Regions from separate parts of the Shewanella dokdonensis genome, predicted to be linked through region 2. Evidence: predicted binding sites of a transcription regulator. Region 2 holds the regulator's gene; each other region holds the start of a gene.
What was found. The regulator FliA, encoded in region 2, starts transcription of late flagellar genes. The targets are predictions, from matches to a motif close to CTAAAGNTNNNNNNNNNNNNGCCGATA.
Positions count from the first base shown of each region.

Region 1 (6,498 bases), 380 kb from region 2:
TAGCGGCATCAACGGCACTTCCCCGCGCTTCAGCACGTCCAATGCCACCTGAGTCGCCAACGGTTGGCTGGTTGCCGCCATCCCATGGGTGGCATAGACCTCAGAGCGACTAGCGAATGCCTTGCCGGTTATTCGGTCATACGCAAAAACATGAGCAGGAATGACAACCGCGGCGCTTATCGCGGTAAACAAGACAAAAGCACGACATTGCAAAACAACAGGGAAGTTTCGGAAGTTCATATGGCAGTTATCAAGATAATGTTTAATGGACTAAACGTAACACAACTGTGAAAAAATATTCATAGAGAGCAATGTATTGAAACAATTATCTTATGCAAGGTTCCGCTACCAATAGCACGCCCAAACGATATTTTTAACATTTAAGCTACACTTACTGTCATAAAGATCTGTCTAGGAAGAATGTCATGTTAGAAAGTGCTTTGCTGCTAGCGGTGCTGCTCCTTGGCTACCTTTTTCGGCATCGTTGGCTTCCCAACAAACAACATAAAACTACCCGACAAAAAGTTGGTACACCGGCGGTATCACCGTTTCATGCAGTCAGTATTGAATGCTTGAAGATTCCTTGCAACGCCGCATCAACCTTGGCAAATAAGCGTTTTCTCCCGCAAGATGCCTCGAGTCTCCCCTTGAGACATGTGATAATCCCGACTGCAAGTGTCGATATATTCACCATGAAGACCGCCGCGCCAATGACAGTGACCGTCGCGTAAAAATTGGCATAGTTACCGATCTATATGGCACGTTTGGAGAGGAAGAACGACGACACAAAACCACGGGGCGACGCAATGAAGACTTACATGGAAACGATTGGCTCAGTTTTAATGGTCAAAAACGGCAATAAAATCATTCGTTACCCTAGTCATGCTGACAACACTTTCGCCATAGATGACTAGCACTGCTATAGCAATACGAGCATCATCCCATTGCGGCTGAGCATCCTGTGCAACTGGTGCGTGTTGTTAGCTAGTGCTAACTCGGCCTACAGCCTTTTGTAATGCCCTTAAACTCAACGATACCTACACAGCCGCCACTAAAATAGCGCTGGTTGCTGATGGCTTATAAGCACCAGAGGTATCGCCGAGCGCATATGTGCTGGAATACTCCCTTACCAGTACTTTTCCGTCGTGATCTGACCTGGGGCCCGCCGTAGATTTTTACGCAAGCCCTTGTCTGTAAGCACTGTGATGCTATCGCGGATCATGCCAGGATTACCACACAGCATGACCTGAGAATCGGTAGCCGAAATGGCTATCCCCGCTTGTTGCTCAATCACGCCTGACGTTAATCCATCAGGAATACGGCAGTGTAACATTCCCGGGCGGATTTCCCGGGTAATGGCGGGTAAGAAACAGAACTGTGACCGCTCGTGCGCCATAGTTTGTAACTTGGCACAATATGCCAGTTCGTCAGCTTGTCTGGCACCGTATACCAACACAATTTTTTCAAACCTTTGCCAAGGCTCGGCGGTATCCAGTATCGCCAGAAAAGGCCCTACTGCAGTTCCTGTCGCCAGCATCCATAAATGCCTTCCCTGTAATTCTCCGCGGGGAAGTTCATTCAATGTCAGAAATCCACTAGCGGGCACACTCACATCAACAGCATCTCCAGGCTGTAGCAAATGTAATGCCGGAGATAGCTGCCCATCAGGTACTGCCACGGCTAAAACTTCAATGTAATTGCTGCCTGGAGGATTAATAATGGAATAGGCTCTGGCCACTCGCTTATCCTGCAGTTGCATTGCCAGTTTGATGAACTGGCCCGCCAGATAAGGGCCAACGTCCACAGCAATTTTCAGGCTGAAGAGTCGTTCGCTCCAGTCAGTTCGGTCGATTACCTTGCCAACTTGCCACATATGCCCTCCATATAAAATACATCTGACCAATTAAGCATACGCTACACCACACATAACAAAAACCCCTTATGTTAAAGGGGTTTGGCAGAGTAAAAATCTTGTAATTGTCACTACAGTGACGATTATTCGTCAGCCGAGAAACTGTCACGAAATGCCTGTAAACCTTGTTGCACATGGCGGTAAGTGGCATTCACACCATTGGCAATGTCGCCGTCAAGCACATGTAGCTTATCCAGAATATTCCGGGCTTCTGCGAAGCCTTTATCAATGGCGCCACCGATAATATCCATAAAGCCATTAAGCTGATCTTCTGGACTCTGAGCGGTGTTTTGCTGCTGGTAGGTAGCAAAAAATTTGGTAGCAAAATCGACTATTCGCCCCGCAGTGGCTTCAGGAGAATAATCTACCTGATCCTGCTGTTGCAGTGGCTGAAATGCCATATCTCCGGAGGCCTGCAGTTCTTGGTTAATGGCATCAATGGCGGTCCGGTACAATAGCTGCATCGGTTTATCACCACTACTGATAGTCACTTGTTCTTGTGCCGAAAGAATCGCTTGATTCATTAGTTGTCGGCTAACATGCTGCACACTTTTGTTACTGGCGACCTCCGACACGGCTTTGCCATGATTGCCATCAACTAGCGCATCTTTGTCTTTAGCAACTTCCGATACCAAGGAACCATGATTGCGGATCTCCATCTTCCTTTCCTCTCGCAATATACCATCAGTTAATTATCGGCCATTTTTTGCACAACCTTAAATTTATATCGCTTTAAACTTCATTTGCTAATGTCTTAAAAACCTATGCTGCCAGCCAGGCAATAATAACGGTAAAACCGTGACTCACGAGTCATCATGTTGGCGCTAATGTTTGCCATGAGCTAGACTAAAATATGCAATCACTAAATTAGGCATTGCCTAAATAAAAATTATTACCTAAGTTAGATTGTGCGCCAGCTCACAAAAAATGTTAGTATGCTGCACAACGATGTATTGACGGTTCCACAATGGGAGAGTTTAAAGTGAAGACCACTTATGTCAGCCGGATCCCAGCGCCTTCCGACTGTAGCAAGAATGCTTCTTTAAGCTGCCAGAATTGTAGTCGGTTGATTGAAATCGAAGGCGAGATGCTGTGCTACCGCGGTGGTAAAATCACGGGGCTTAAGCCTATTACTGAGCAAGATGGTTGTGTCAGTATCCTGTGTGATGGTTGGCAAACCCGTGAGTCTGCCTCCAAGTAATATCGTAAACTTCCCTATTATCTTTAAAAGTTAGCTAGTTGAGGCTGTTCAACTGCCATTTGAGACGGATTGATGGCACCCCATCCTAGTTCACAACGTGGTTTAGGCTGTGCTTTCATGCACAATGTCAATCCACGGGTGGAAACGATAAGCCCAGCCCGTAATTCCGTATGTAACTGCTGTAACGCACATTCACCAACACCACGTTGTTGCAGTGTTGCCGCTAGGCTACGCCAATCTGTGGTTACTCTTTTTTGGTGCCTTCAAGGTTTACCAGCAGTGCAATGTTCTCCATAGCATCACCTCCTGATAGATTAAGTAAACTGCAGCGTCAGTATGCAATCGGCTTGCTGAATCAGTACTGAATTGTCGCAAGTTATTTAACACAAAAGAGATGCAAGCAAGGCAGATGAATTCAGAGATTTATCCCCTAATTGTCATATTTCGCCAATACAATTAACTAGCGGCAGCGGATGCAAACGAAATCTTTGCTGGCAACAACTACTTTTACATTTTTAAACAAAGTATTAGCGTTAATTTTGTTATCTCTGGCAACAGAATTTGATACGCTATAGCAACTTTCAGGATGTCATATTACCACTTGGATTGTGGGCCCTTTTGTTGATGTTCCATTAGACAATTAAGTAAAAAGGACCTAAGCGCTATGGATTCAAAAACTCAGTATCCACCACTTCCGCTCATCCAGACTTGGGTATGGATGATGGTCGAATCCGGAAATCCTGAAATTCAGGAGAAAGGCCGTAATAATCTCATTGCCTCTTTTGGTAGTCTGGCGAAAGCCAATGAGTACCTGCAACAACTACTAAAATAGTCATGCCCCCATAACGCATGGTGAGAAAACCAAAAAAGGCACCGATAGTGCCTTTTGGGGTTAATTTGTATTTTTTCAGTTTGCCTGCCGTCGTTCCAACACACAGTCATTGAGCGTTGCTAACAACTTTTCAGTGTCGTCCCAGCCAATACAGGCATCGGTAATACTCTGACCATAGCGCAACGGCTGACCGATTTTTAACGCTTGATTACCTTCAACCAAGTTACTTTCAACCATTAAGCCAAAAATACTCTGCTCACCTTGACGCAACTGTTGACCAACTTCCTCCGCCACCAGCATCTGCCGTCTAAAATCCTTACGGGAGTTGGCGTGACTGATATCGATCATTATATTGCAGGGTAATCCGGCTTTTTGCAGTTTTTCTTTAGTCGCAGCAACGGATTGCGCATCATAGTTTGGCTCTTTACCACCACGCAAAATAATGTGGCAATCTTCATTCCCTTTGGTAGAGACAATCGCAGAATGACCGAATTTGGTTACCGACAAGAAATAGTGGGAGGCACTCGCAGCACCAATAGCGTCAATGGCGATTTTGATATTGCCGTCTGTGCCATTTTTAAACCCTACTGGGCAAGATAAACCCGAGGCGAGTTCTCTGTGTACCTGAGACTCGGTAGTTCTTGCCCCTATTGCGCCCCAGCACATGAGGTCAGCCACATATTGTGGCGTTATCATATCCAGAAATTCTCCGGCAGTTGGCATTCCACTATCATTTAGTTCTAGCAGCAACTTGCGCGCTTTACGCAAACCATCATTAAGTTGGAAACTTTTGTCCATATAAGGATCGTTGATCAAGCCTTTCCAACCTACTGTGGTTCGTGGTTTTTCAAAATACACCCGCATCACCACCTCTAGCTGCGCCTTATAACGCTCTCTGAGCGCTAGCAGACGTTTGCCATAGTCGATTGCGGCATCTGGATCATGAATAGAGCAAGGGCCAATGACCACTAACAAACGATCATCTTCTGCCCGCAGCATCTTATGGATACTGTGCCGAGCATTAAATACGGTGACAGAGGCATTATCAGTAGCGGGAAATCGTTCCAGAATAGCGATAGGGGGTAATAATTGTTTAACCTCTTTAATCCTGACATCATCATTCTGGTACGACATAGTATCTCTTTAGCTCCAGCTAGTTAGTATTTAGGGGAAAGGAACAAATCTAGCCTTTATGCCGCCGCGATGCAATTAGCTTTCGCCAGCAAAACTAGCGTAGAGAGAAGAGCCGAATTCAATGCTGCCGCAGGGCGTTGAGTTTTGCCTGATATCTCAGTGTCCAATTATCATCGCGGCTCAACTGTAATGCCTTCTTCAGGCTGTTAAGCGCCTGCTTTCGTTCTCCTAATGCCCAGTAGCTACGAGATAGTCCAAAATAAAACTCATGTCGGTAATCGGCCTTCTCAATCGCTAACTGATACCAGCGGATGGCATCAGTAAATCGCTGCTCACGATACGCCTGCTGCGCCATGCCATAGTAGTAATAAGGATTGCGGATACGCTCTAGTTCAAGGATCCGATGCACCGCAATCCACTCATCCCAACGTCCTTGCATATCCAACAATACCGCAAAGTTATAAAGTGTCGTCAGATTCTGTGGTTGCAACTGCAATGCATATCGGTAAACGCGCTCGGTCATGGGCAACTGATGGTTATTACGGTAAAGTATCGCCAGATTATTTAACGCTGCAATAAATTGCGGCTGCAAAGACAAACTAACTTTCAACATCGCATAAGCCCGGTGCCACTGGTTATTGACCATTGCTTCAGCAGCTAGGTTATTGAAAAACATTGCCTGCACCATAGATTCATCAATTTTGTCTGTTTGGTACGCTCGAAGAGTTTCTGTCGGCACAAAATCTACCAACAGATCGGCTGCCGATGCCTGATAAACATTGCTGTCGCTTGCCGCTTTTAGTCTGACATTAATATGACCATTCAATAGATTGAAATTGCCCTGCTGATCCCAAACAGGTGCAACCTTCACGCTTTGAAAAATCACATGAACATCCAATATTTTTGCCAGTGCTGCGGTCAGTATGACCAATGACATACAATTACCATGGCGCTGATAAAAGGTATCAGCTGCTATACGAGTATCATTGTCTTGATAGCGGAATCCGCCCTCGGCAGCACTCAGATATTTAGCCAGCCACTGCTGAGCTGATAGGCGTTGTGCCACGGATTGGTGCTGGAAATCAAACCTGACATCGCGTACTACTGCCGGCGGTAACGCAAAAATAGAAGTGGGTTCAGGGATATCGGATACTGGCAGAAAATACTGATCCTGCCACAGAGACGGCGCATCCACAGACTGCTCAGGAACCGCCGTGCAGGCACCAATGCCAGCCAGCAAGCTAATCATCACGGTAAGACGCTGTAAGACCACCGACATACAGTTCCTCCATAAAGAGGTTTATATAAGCTTACATCAGCTTTTACTGCATTGCCTGTGGTTAAATGAAATCACCGCGATGGATGGGGAATCGCAATATACAGTTGATGCCCTTGATATGAATATGGCCGATACCAGGA
Region 1 covers NZ_CP074572.1:1,011,013-1,017,510, forward strand. The annotation lists partial or broken gene ggt (gamma-glutamyltransferase) at 1-240, opposite strand, end outside; gene KHX94_RS04820 (hypothetical protein) at 426-731, shown strand; gene KHX94_RS04825 (ferredoxin--NADP reductase) at 1,127-1,873, opposite strand; gene KHX94_RS04830 (DUF5610 domain-containing protein) at 1,996-2,571, opposite strand; gene KHX94_RS04835 (hypothetical protein) at 2,880-3,113, shown strand; gene KHX94_RS04840 (hypothetical protein) at 3,778-3,945, shown strand; gene aroG (3-deoxy-7-phosphoheptulonate synthase AroG) at 4,021-5,079, opposite strand; gene KHX94_RS04850 (tetratricopeptide repeat protein) at 5,198-6,358, opposite strand; gene KHX94_RS04855 (hypothetical protein) at 6,430-6,498, opposite strand, start outside.
Region 1: KHX94_RS04830 (DUF5610 domain-containing protein) is a predicted target of FliA. The motif match lies at 2,606-2,632, and genes of this name have one in related genera.

Region 2 (6,498 bases):
GGCCTCAGTTTGCACCATAAAATGCTGCACATCGTGACATAACGTTTTGAACTCATCGAGTGGCAGGTTGCGACGCATTAACCTGTCCCATGAAGGCTTGATATTGGTAAGGCTGACACTGAGAGCATCCGACAGTGGTAAGCACTCTTCAACCGCATCCATGGTTTTATTGGCCGCCTGTTCTGTCATGTCGATAACAAAACTCAGACGTTCTTTCGCATCTGGAATATCGTTACTTGCCAGTTCCACCAACCGGTTATCCAGTTGAAAATCATTCAAAGCATTGTGGAGTTGTCTGGTCAATTTACCAACTTCAGCAAATAGCTCTTGCTGAATAGGCACCGATAATTCACGAACCAGTTCATCGGCCTGTTGTTGTTCACCAGCAGACAACAATTCGACTAAGTGTTGTGCTTGTTCGAGTGTAATGAGTCCGGTGTTTTCTGCCTTCATAGCACCCCAAAATCAACCAAGTCGTTCAAAGATTTTGTCCAACTTCTCTTTCAGGGTCGCGGCGGTGAAAGGTTTCACAACATAACCATTCACCCCTGCCTGTGCAGCAGCAATAATCTGCTCGCGCTTGGCTTCTGCGGTAACCATCAACACCGGGATATTCTTGAGATGTTCATCTGCACGAATGGCTCTTAACAGGTCAATCCCCTGCATACCTGGCATGTTCCAGTCGGTGACCACAAAATCAAAATCACCTTTCTGCAGCATTGGCAGTGCAGTTGACCCATCATCGGCTTCTTGGGTGTTATTAAACCCAAGATCCCTTAACAGGTTTTTGATAATCCTTCTCATCGTTGAAAAATCATCAACAATGAGAATCTTCATGTTTTTATCCAAAGTTTCCTCCGCAGAGCTGAATTTTAAAACCGCTCAAAAAAACCGTTTAGTTCTGTGTCCAATGCCTGAGTTTTGCTTTGAGCCTGAGCATTGCCTGACTATGGATCTGACTAACTCTAGACTCACTGACATCTAAAATGGCGCCGATTTCTTTCAAATTGAGCGCTTCATCATAATAAAGCGACAGAACCAGCGCATCTCTTTCGGGTAAATGTTTAATTGCTTCGGCTAGTGCATCTCTAAACTGATCGTTTACCAGCGTTTCATAGGTATCGTTTGCCACGGTTTCATCGGCAAAGAACGCATCTGGAGCTCCACCAAGATCTTCGATTCCTATTATTTTACCAGCAGATACATCACTTAGTATGTGATGATATTCATCTAGTGGCATTTCCAGTCGTTGGGCGATCTCAGTGTCTCTGGCATCCCGGCCCAATTCCTGTTCCAGTTCGTCAATGACCTGGGCAATCCGCCGCTGATTGCGGTGAACCGAACGAGGTAACCAGTCGCCACGGCGGATTTCATCAATCATCGCGCCACGAATACGAATACCGGCAAACGTTTCAAATTTGGCACCCTTGCTACCATCAAATTTGGAGGCGGCTTCCAGTAACCCCATCATCCCGGCCTGCAACAGGTCGTCCAGTTGCACCGAAGCGGGTAAACGCGCTAGCAGATGATGAGCAATTCGTTTTACCAGCGGCGCATACTGGTCAACGATCAAGCTCTTATCGTTAAACCCGGTATACGCTGCCATTTTATTCACTGGCACCTTCCTCCTGGTATTCAGGTTTCTGTACCAAGCGTTCAACAAAAATTCCAGATGCCCACCGGGTTGTTGTGGTACTGGCCAACTGATCACTTTATTGGCCAATCCCTGATAAGCAATACTGGCAGGAGATTTAGGAAAGGCTTCTACAATCAGTTTCTGCTTACGCACAGACTTCCGTAGATTTTCATCAAAAGGTATGGTGGCAACCAGTTCCAATGCCACATCCAAGAAACGATCAGTGACTTTGCTTAATTTAGCAAATAACTCCATCCCTTCCCGTAGGCTACGCACCATGTTAGCCACAATTTTAAAGCGAAATACGCCGTGTTCACGACTGAGTATTTTGATCAATGCGTAGGCATCGGTGATTGAGGTGGGTTCATCACAAACCACCACAAGCACATCCTGTGACGCCCTTGAAAAACTCAGTACCATGTCAGAAATACCGGCAGCGGTGTCCACTATCAGTACATCAAACTGCGTTTTCATTTCACTAAAGGCGCGAATAAGTCCGGCGTGCTGCGCTGGACTTAATTCCACCATTGCTTGGGTTCCAGATGTTGCTGGAATAATACCTATGCCTTTTGGACCACGGACAATGATGTCATCCAGTTCCGCTTCGCCGGACAACACATGCGACAAATTGTGTTCGGCCCGTAACCCCAGCATCACATCGACATTTGCCAGCCCCAAGTCGGCGTCCAATACCATTACCCGTTTGCCCTTCTCTGCGAGCGCCACGGCGGTGTTAATAGCAACGCTAGTTTTACCTACGCCCCCTTTCCCACCGGTAACGGCAATTACTTTTACTTTTTCGTTTTGTTGTTGATTTATCATTCGTAAACCACTCGCTTGATCCCGGGTCATCGCTTACTACTCAAATGCATAGGTCATTTCATTTGACCTGACTTCAGGGTTAAATTCTGTCGTTTCTGTTCTGTTTAATACGGCCAGTGCTTGTTTAGCCAGCCCCAGCGTATCAGCTACCCGCATATCTTCAGGCACCCGCTGACCATCCGTGGTGTAACTTAATGATAAACCACTTTGGATCAATACACTTAGCGCGGCCCCTAAAGAAACTGATTCATCTAGTTTGGTTAATATAGCGCCCGCCAATGGAATGCGCTTAAACTGGTTGATGGCTTCTTCCAGTACTCGCCGTTGCCCGGTTGCTGATAACACCAGGAAACTGCGGATTGGCAAGCGGCTGTTAGCAGTCAAACTATCCAACTGCTGACATAAACGTATATCTCGTTGCCCCATTCCTGCGGTGTCGATTAATACTAGCTTGCGATTACGGAACTGGTAGACAATTTGCTCCAACTCATTGAGATCTTGGGCTTGCTTCACTGGGCATCCCATTATCTTGCCATAAGTTGCCAATTGCTCAAAGGCTCCAATTCGATAATGGTCGGTAGTGATCAATACCACCGAGTCTGGGCCATGATGCGCAACGAATCTTGCTGCAATTTTTGCCAGTGTGGTTGTTTTACCGACACCCGTTGGCCCGACTAACGCTACAATGCCGCCCTGGCGCACAATATCATCGCCTTGGTTACTCAGCAGATTCGCCAGTGATTGGGGTAATGCTTTCACCAAATCCGCAGGAGTATAGTGCTGTGACAGGGCAGCCAGCTTAGTTGCTACCTGTGGTGCAAATTCGGCTTCCAACAGTTTACGCTCTAACATCGCCCCAACCGGATCATGACGGTTTTTCTGATCTGTCATCAATTCGTTTAGTTGATGCGTTAACAGATTGCGTAAAGAAGATAATTCCTGACGCATAGAATCCAATTCGAGTTGCTGTTTCGCATTACTATTTTTGCCATTGAGTGTAGACGCTGGCGCCAAATCTTGCAGATTTTGTCGCGGTTTAGCCGCAGCATCGCTATCTAGCCCTCTCGCCCAAGCAGGCAGATCATTATCCCTGGCAGCCGTTGGCTGTTTCGACAATTGTTGCGTTAGACGACTGTGTTGCCGCTCAAGCAGTGCCTGTAGTGAATCTGCCGCAGGAGTTGGCTTGGCTTTGGTTTCACTGCGGACATGTCCAAGCGACACTTTATCTTCACTCAAATCACTGAAAACCGATGCTTGTGGAGCATTGGCCTGAGGTTCGTCGTAGTCCACCGCCGCGACAATTTCAATGCCACCGGTGACTTTCTTGTTGGACATGATCACCGCATCGGCCCCGAGGGTTTCTTTAACTTGCGCCAGCGCGGCACGCATATCTTTGGCAAAAAAGCGTTTAATTTTCACTCTCTGTTACTCCTACTGGCCTACAGCGGAAACGATACGGATTTGCTTTTCGTCTGGCACTTCCTGGTATGAAATCACCCGCAGGTTAGGAATCGTGTGCTTGACGAAACGAGACAAGGTGGCGCGCAGCATACCCGATGTCAGCAAAATGGCGGGCTGTCCAACCATTTCCTGCTTCTGCGCTGCGCTGGCAAGGGATTTTTGCATCCGCTCTGCTAGTCCGGGTTCGATATTCGGGCCATCGCCACCTGTCGCTTGCATTGACTGATGCAACATCTGTTCCAGTTCTGGCGCCAAAGTAATGACGGGAATTTCGGCCTCGGGTCCGGCGATTTCCTGAACGATCATACGCTTAAGTGCAATACGTACCGCTGCCGTTAACACTTCAGTGTCATTGCTCTTAGGCCCATATTCCAGCAATGTCTGGACGATGGTCCGCAGGTCACGTACAGAAACGCCTTCATTGAGCAGATTCTGCATCACCTTGACCACGCTGCCCAGCGGCATAATATCAGGAACAAAGCCGTCCACCAGTTTCGGTGCACGTTTACCCAGCATATCCAATAGCTGCTGCACTTCTTCGTAACCCAGCAGTTTGGCGGCGTTATTGGTAAGAAGTTGGCTCAAGTGGGTGGCAATAACAGTTGAGGTATCAACCACTGTGTAGCCAAGAGTTTGGGCATGTTCACGCAGTTCCGGTGCTATCCACACCGCATCTAGCCCAAATGCCGGGTCTTTGGTTTCAACGCCATCGAGTTTGCCAAACACTTGGCCGGGATTGATCGCCAACTCACAATCATGGCGAACTTCAGCTTCGCCACAGGCAACGCCCATTAACGAGATACGGTAGGCGCTGGGTGACAAATCCAGATTATCGCGAATATGCACCGCAGGCACCAAAAAGCCCAATTCCTGCGATAACTTTTTACGCACCCCTTTGATACGGCTAAGCAACTCACCGCCTTGGCCTTTATCGACCAGAGGGATCAAACGGTATCCCACCTCTAAACCAATAGTATCCACTGGCCGGACGTCATCCCAACTAAGCTCTTTGGGTTCGTTAAGATTCTTCTCGGTCGGGCCATTCTTAACCAGTTCCAATGCCTGTTGCTTGTTGTTCTCATTCCGCCTGAAAATAAAGAAAGCGCCAGTCGATGCCAACAGCGCAAAACTTAAAAATGCCAGATGTGGCATGCCGGGCACAATCCCCATCACAAACAGCACCGCAGCCGCAATCATGAGTGATTTGGGATTATCAAACATCTGCTGCACCACTTGCTGCCCCATGTCGCCAGACTCATTCTGACGGGTCACCATCAAGGCGGCGGCGATTGACAGTAACAGGCCGGGGATCTGTGCGACCAAACCATCACCGATAGTCAGTAAGGTATAGATTTCCACCGCCTGTGAAAACCCCAGGCCATGCTGCACCATACCGATAATAAAACCGCCAACAATGTTGATACAGAGAATTAAAATCCCAGCGATAGCATCGCCTTTCACAAACTTAGAGGCACCGTCCATTGAGCCATAAAAATCGGCTTCGCTGGTCACTTCTGCGCGGCGTAAACGAGCCTGATCCTGATTGATAATGCCAGCATTCAAGTCTGCATCGATAGCCATCTGCTTACCAGGCATAGCATCCAAGGTAAAGCGGGCACTCACTTCAGAGATACGGCCAGCACCTTTGGTGACCACCGCAAAGTTGATAATGATCAGGATAAGGAAGACCACCAGCCCCACCGCATAGTTACCGCCGATAACCACGGAGCCAAACGCCTCAATCACTTTACCCGCCGCATCAGCACCATTGTGGCCCTCTAGCAACACGACTCGAGTTGAGGCAACGTTCAGCGCCAAGCGCAAAAGAGTAGCAATCAATAACACTGTAGGAAAGGCGGCAAAATCCAATGGGCGATTGGTATAGACGGCAACCAATAAAACGACTAATGCCAGTGCGATGTTGAAGGAAAACAGAATATCCAGCAAAAATGCGGGCATTGGCAACACAATCATTGCCAGAACAGCCAAGACCAGCAGTGGCGCACCAATGCCTTTAAAAGAAGCGGGCTTAATCTGACGTAACTGTCCGAACGTTGCTCTTACATCCATCTTGCAGCCTGAGTTTTGACACTTTAAACAGGTGTAAGCAAAATTTAGACCAATCCTAATCAGTATTGTTTAAACTCGTCTGGAATAGGCTGACTCAGCGGTAACGGTGTAGGCTTTCTACCGCGGCCTTTCTGATACTGGCGCAACTGATAAACATACGCCAGCACTTGCGCTACCGCCGTAAACAGTCCATCAGGAATTTGCTGTTCCAGTTTGGTAGTGTGATAAATCGCCCGCGCCAGCAAAGGAGCGGCAACGATGGGAACATTGTACTCACGGGCAATTTCACGGATTTTAAAGGCAATGTCATCAACACCTTTGGCGACCAAATAAGGGGCGGGTGATTTTTTGGCATCATATTTTAGTGCCACGGCAAAATGTTCTGGATTGACCACTATCACGTCAGCCTTGGGAACTTCCGCCATCATCCGCCGCTGTGCCATCTCTCGTTGCAACTGGCGGATGCGCCCTTTCACTTCCGGTTTACCTTCAGTGTCTTTGTACTCATC
Region 2 covers NZ_CP074572.1:631,574-638,071, forward strand. The annotation lists gene KHX94_RS02995 (protein phosphatase CheZ) at 1-453, opposite strand, end outside; gene cheY (chemotaxis response regulator CheY) at 466-849, opposite strand; gene KHX94_RS20085 (RNA polymerase sigma factor FliA) at 896-1,615, opposite strand; partial or broken gene KHX94_RS20090 (MinD/ParA family protein) at 1,608-2,488, opposite strand; gene flhF (flagellar biosynthesis GTPase FlhF) at 2,495-3,877, opposite strand; gene flhA (flagellar biosynthesis protein FlhA) at 3,890-5,989, opposite strand; partial or broken gene flhB (flagellar biosynthesis protein FlhB) at 6,049-6,498, opposite strand, start outside.

Region 3 (6,498 bases), 1.1 Mb from region 2:
TATACTACGGCAATCATCTGACACAACTGCCAAATAAACAGTAGTACTCATGGTCGAGAAACCTTATACAACCGAACTCGCCTGCCCTTGTGGTAGCGGTTTGTCCTATGGAAAATGCTGTGCGCCTTATCACCAGCAACAATTGCCAGCGCCAACGCCCGAAGCGTTGATGCGCTCCCGCTATGCCGCGTTTGTGCTACACCGTTTTAGCTACCTTGAAGAAACTCATCACCCTGACTATCGCCACGGATTAACCGCGGCAGAACTCGCCCGAGGGCCGCACCCACACTGGTGGTCATTACAGGTACTACAAAGCACCCAACAGCAGCATAGTGGCACAGTGCTTTTTAAAGCTTGGTTTCAAACTGAAAATGGTTTGGATGCTATCTATGAGCTGTCTAATTTTCAATGGGTGGGAAATCAGTGGTTTTATACTGATGGGGAACAATTCCAGGTGCAATTGCCAAAAGAAATGAGCTGTGCATTTGCAACAGCGGCCGAAAATTCAAACACTGCTGCATGAATAAAATATAACGCTTAATGCAGCATCAAAGGGCTATCTGCTTCAATAAACCGGGCAAAATCGGCTTCTCTCAGTGCGGGGCTGTACAGAAATCCCTGAGCCTGATGGCAAAGATTTTCGGCAAGGAATCGCTCCTGCTCTTGGGTTTCTACGCCCTCTGCCGTCAAGGATATATTCAGCGCCGTGGCCATGGCGATAATAGCACTCACGATTTCTTGGCTCTGGCGGCTGATGTTTAAATCAGAAATAAAAGAGCGGTCAATTTTCAGCTTGCTGATGGGGAATTGCTTCAGGTAACGCATGGAGCTGTAACCTGTACCAAAATCGTCAATCGCCAGGCCGACCCCTAAATCCGCTAATTCCTGACACAAGTTGGTGGCATAGCGAATATCTTCCATCAACTCAGTCTCGGTGATTTCCAATATCAAGCTTTTAGGTTTTAAACGGTAACGAGTCAACAAATCCCAAACCTGTTCGTAAAGGTTGCCACCGAAAAACTGGCGGGCGGATACATTGACATGCATCGACATTTCAATATTGCGGTGCTGCCACAAATACAGCTGTTTACACGCGGCTTCCAGTACCCAACTGCCAATACTGTTGATAAGCCCGGTCTGCTCGGCGATGTCAATAAACGCCCCTGGATACATAATACCGCGCTTAGGATGGTGCCAACGGATCAATGCTTCGGCACCGATATATGTTTGGCGCTGTAAATCTTTTAGCGGCTGATAATACAACTCAAACTGGCGACCACGAATGGCCACATTCAGATCTCGCTCAATCTCAGCATCATCTTTAAACGCTTTGAGCAAGGTGCTGTTAAAGATCTGAATCGCGGTGCCCTGCTTCTTCTTGGCATATTGCAGCGCGATATCGGCGCAGGTCAGGGCGCTACCGTCTCAGCCACTTCATCAATCGCCACAATAGCAATGGCGGGACGCACATCCACCGATTCACGCCCCAAGGAAATCGGCATGCTCAGCTGTTGATATAAGCGGCTGTAACAGTACTGCAGTTCATCCTTTAACTCCGGCAGCAATAAGGCGAATTCATCGCTACCCACCCGCGCGGTTTCAGCGCCACTATATAACGCCGAAAAATGCCGCAAGCGGCGAGCAATCTCCACTAACAGATCGTCGCCTTTACTGTGTCCATAGGTATCGTTGTAACGTTTGAAGCCCACCAGATTGACCAACAACAGGTAACCATCAGTGGTACGCTCCAGCATGCGGTTGAAATAGGTGCGATTGTACAATCCGGTTAGATTACAGTGCCATGCCATATGCTCTAGTTCGGCTTGATGATAACGAGCATCAGTATGATCCTCTGCGGTGATCAGTATGTAATGGTTACCGAGACGAGTTTCAAATTGGCTGGCATAGAACTTCAACCAAAACTGTTCACCGTTCTTGCGTTGTAAGGGAATTTCATTACGAACAACTTCTCCGCGGCACAACCTGTCCAGCACATTTTGAGCCGCTTCGGGGCCTGCCGAAAAAAGCCAGCTCTTTGATATTGCGCCCAAGCAGTTTCTCCCGCGGAATGCCGGTAATCACCTCATGCGCTTTATTAACGTACTCAATCAGCTCCGTGTGCATATTGACCAATAAAGTGATCTGCGCAGATTTCTCAATGGCTGACTGAAACAGCGCTAACATCTCATCTTTATGGTAAGCGGCACTGGTAGCCAGCGCCAACGCCAGTTGATCGGCAACCTGGCATGCCAAATGAACCTCAGTATCACTCCAAGGACTAGCGGAGATATGTCGCTCAAGACTCAGAACGCCTTCGATGTGGCCATTAATCCTGATCGCAACGTCCAGTGAACTCTTGATGTGATTGGGGTGAATATAATGGCTGTGCAGTTCCGCTAGGCGCAGATCCGCTATGGCATCAGCCGCTGCGATATGCAAATGGTTATGAAGTTCGGAGATGTAATGTGGTAACAACAATAGATTGGAAGGTCGGGGATTTTGTTGAACAGCAGCACCAAAACGGGCGGTCTCAAATTGAATATGCTGTGCCTTAGACCAAGACCAGACACTGGCGCAGTCAATCTGTAAATGTTCACAGAGCAATTGGGTCGCCAATGCGGCGGTACCCGCAAAATCGCCCTGCTGCTTTGCTGTGGAGTTCGTCAGTAACTCCAGTAATCGCCAATACTTCCCACGATTAACGCCCATTATTATCCAGCCAGATGTCAATACCTAAATTGTTGTTTTTAAATTATCACGTAGCGAGATTACACATTTACGAATACCACAGCAATACCGAATATATTTACTTACACTTCCCATTCTGTGACTTAGGGCAAACTGTTTTGTAACTGGAAAATCATTTTTTCGGCGCTACAACCAAATTCAAGCTGCAACAGCCAGCCGTTGTCTTGTGCAATAAGCCGCACCAGCACATCAGCAAACCGCGCTTTGGCTTTAGCGGCCAACGCTTCGGCATCTGCTTTGGCATTTTCGCCAGCGAAAGGCAGTTGCAGCAGAACATCAGTTTCTTCCACTACCGCGCCAATATCCACAAAACTACCGCATTCAGCACAGGTATCATTGACCAGATCGCTTTGCGCTTCTTTAATGCTTTTCATAAAGATATCTCCGGAATGCATCATAGCTTGTCGATTATAGGCTGTAATACCGCGGATTTCTGTGGTTTATTTCACGCTGCTTGTTGTCGTGCAACCGCTAACCGCTGCTGCAGAATTAATTCAGGTAATTGAGGGGCTTCTGGGAGTAAAGGTAGAGTTTCACCGGCAAAACGCCGCCGCTCCAGCAAACTGCAATTTTCCAGCACTTCACTGGTATTTATTGAGCATTTGCCGCGGATCACTAGCGGTTCTGGGTGCATCGCCTCGGCTAAGCGGAATGTTTCGGGGCCATCGGTGAGATAGTAATGGGCATTATCGGCTAGAGATTGCTGACTCAAATCCCCCACTAACGACTGTGATGGCGGCAACTCAAACTGTTGGCGCAACTGAGTTTCGACAGCCAACGTATCTTGCAGGTGGAACTGTGGCCAATCACGGGCATCCTGAGACAACATTGACAGCAATAAGCCGAAGTCACCACGCGCATTTTCTTCTATCGCATGGTTAAGGCGTGTTCCCAGTTGTAGTTCGTTGAGCAGTATTGGCTTGGATTGCATAAAAAAACATCGATTAAACAACCTGTTGTTATTTAATCGACCGAACTACCACTAACTTTAGTGGTTTTTGCAAAATCGGACTTTACATAAAAACGCTTTCTGTCTACTATTGCCGCCGCAATTTGAGGAGGGGTTCCCGAGTGGCCAAAGGGATCAGACTGTAAATCTGACGGCTCCGCCTTCGAAGGTTCGAATCCTTCCCCTCCACCATGTTGCGCTGCCAATCAGCACTTTTGTGTGAGGTTGAGGAGGGGTTCCCGAGTGGCCAAAGGGATCAGACTGTAAATCTGACGGCTCCGCCTTCGAAGGTTCGAATCCTTCCCCTCCACCATTTTCATCACAAAAGTAGCTCATTTTCGGGGAGGGGTTCCCGAGTGGCCAAAGGGATCAGACTGTAAATCTGACGGCTCCGCCTTCGAAGGTTCGAATCCTTCCCCTCCACCATTCCCATGTTTATTGTTCGCTAAACCGCCGCAGTTATGTTGCGTTTTTACGATGAAACCTTGCCCGATGCCGGCGATACAAAGCGGCAAGTTTGATACGGCTAATTTATCACGCACAAGCACCGCATCTGCGCTGTTAACAGATTAATCTATTTGCAAATATTTATGCGTTTGCACTGACAGACGCCAATTGCGAGCAATGCAGGTGTTAATCGCTAACGCGGTTGCATGCGGTTTCTGACTAATCGGCTGCAAACATACCACTTTGCCGGTCAAATCCACCCCCTCAAGCAACGCGTCCAGCTGTTCAATATGTGTTGAGGTCGCTACTGGATGTTTGATCTCATTGGCACGTTTGAGTGCTTGCGGTTTTACCGTCAGCCCGCCTTTCATCGCGATTTTGGGCGAAACAGTCACCCAAGTGGCTTCACTACATTTCACCTCAAAGGTGCCACTGGTTTCTAGCTGGGTGCTATAACCAGCGCGATTTAATGCCTGGGTGAGTTCTGTGAGGTCAAACAAGCAAGGCTCGCCACCGGTTAATACCACATGTTTGGCTGAAAAAGCTTGGGCAGTAAAAGCCGCGAGTAATGCTGCACTATTATACCAAGCCCAACGCCCTACACTGCCGTCCGTCTGTAATACTTGCTCTGGCGTAACTTCATTTTCAGGGAACTGTTCCCAAGTTTGGCGAGTATCGCACCAAGGGCAGCCCACCGGACACCCTTGCAAGCGGACAAAAATGGAGGGCAAGCCCGTATTGACCCCTTCCCCTTGAATGGTTTCAAATACTTCATTAACTGGATATAGCATAAAAGCGCCTCAAAAATCGCGGAGTGGGAGTCGGTCAATCGCGGGCGCTGTTATATAGCATTCATCTGCGAATGGCAAACATGTTGGCCATTAAGGAATTTGCAACATTTTGGGGTAAACTGTGGCCATTCTTTTTGAGTGTATTTAAAAATGAGCATAACACAGCCTAAATCCACAACTCCGCGTAAAGCCATTATGGTGTTCAGCGGTGGTCAGGACTCAACCACTTGTCTGATCCAAGCGCTAACCCAGTATGACGAAGTCCACGCGATAACTTTTAACTATGGTCAACGTCATGCCCATGAAATTGATATTGCCAAAGTACTGGCACACAAGCTCGGGGCAACCAGCCATAAAGTGATGGATGTTGGTCTGCTCAACGAACTGGCAATATCGGCACTCACTCGCGACAGCATCCCCGTTTCCACCGCGTTGATGGACAATGGCTTGCCTAATACCTTTGTCCCCGGACGCAATATTTTATTTCTGACTCTCGCCGGCATTTATGCCTATCAACTCGGGGCTGAAGCAGTGATTACCGGAGTTTGTGAAACAGACTATTCCGGCTACCCCGATTGCCGCCACGATTTTGTTCGAGCGCTGGAATCCGCATTAGTGCAAGGAATGGATAGACCACTGCGATTAGTCACACCGTTAATGTGGCTGAATAAAGCTGAAACTTGGGCCTTAGCAGATAAATACGGCCAGCTAGACTTGGTTCGGGACGAAACGCTCACCTGTTACAACGGCATTGAAGGCAGCGGTTGTGGCCAGTGCCCGGCGTGTAAACTGCGTCAACATGGCCTGGATGAATATCTGGCAAATAAAGCCGCTGTCCAACAACAGTTGGCTAGCAAGAGCCAAAACGGATGAATTGGCGGCCTTCCCCGTGGCTGAGCGTTGCCACTGTCAGTGTTCTGTGCATTGTATTGCAATGGGCAGACACCATTGACCTCATGGAATATCAACGCCAGTTTATTGCTGACGGCCAATGGTGGCGGCTACTGACAGGTAACCTGATACACACCAATCTTTGGCATCTGCTGATGAATCTGGCGGGGTTCTGGGTCGTCGTTTTTATCCACCGCGTCCACTATGGCAACAGACATCTGGCCTGGCTGTTACTCGCGTTATGCCTCACCGAAGGATTGGGTCTTTGGTTTGCCTTCCCTGCACTGAGCGCTTATGTGGGGCTCAGTGGCGTACTGCACGGACTATTTGCCTATGGCGCGCTTAACGACATCAAAATAGGCTGGCGCTCTGGTTATCTGTTACTTGTGGGCGTCATTGCCAAAGTGGTGTGGGAACAAGTTATGGGGGCAATGCTGAAGTTACACAACTAATTGGCGCTAGGGTGGCAACCGAAGCGCATTTAGTCGGGTTACTGAGCGGTATCGGTATTTTCCTACTGATAAGCGGTTACTGCCGCATCAAACAACCAGCGGCATAAATTTACCCTCGGTTACCTCACCCTAGTGCTAACCACCCGCGCGGATGCGGGTGGTTATGGGATAGTAATAATAGCAAAACAACGTCTTATGGCTTTAGGCCTTGATCAGTTGC
Region 3 covers NZ_CP074572.1:3,688,151-3,694,648, reverse strand. The annotation lists partial or broken gene KHX94_RS21595 (YchJ family protein) at 50-382, shown strand; gene KHX94_RS21920 (SEC-C metal-binding domain-containing protein) at 448-534, shown strand; partial or broken gene KHX94_RS17740 (putative bifunctional diguanylate cyclase/phosphodiesterase) at 538-2,709, opposite strand; gene KHX94_RS17735 (DUF406 family protein) at 2,832-3,122, opposite strand; gene KHX94_RS17730 (VC2046/SO_2500 family protein) at 3,194-3,679, opposite strand; tRNA gene KHX94_RS17725 (tRNA-Tyr) at 3,806-3,889, shown strand; tRNA gene KHX94_RS17720 (tRNA-Tyr) at 3,927-4,010, shown strand; tRNA gene KHX94_RS17715 (tRNA-Tyr) at 4,040-4,123, shown strand; gene queE (7-carboxy-7-deazaguanine synthase QueE) at 4,267-4,935, opposite strand; gene queC (7-cyano-7-deazaguanine synthase QueC) at 5,086-5,808, shown strand; partial or broken gene rrtA (rhombosortase) at 5,805-6,385, shown strand; partial or broken gene uvrB (excinuclease ABC subunit UvrB) at 6,480-6,498, opposite strand, start outside.
Region 3: KHX94_RS17730 (VC2046/SO_2500 family protein) is a predicted target of FliA. The motif match lies at 3,714-3,740, and genes of this name have one in related genera.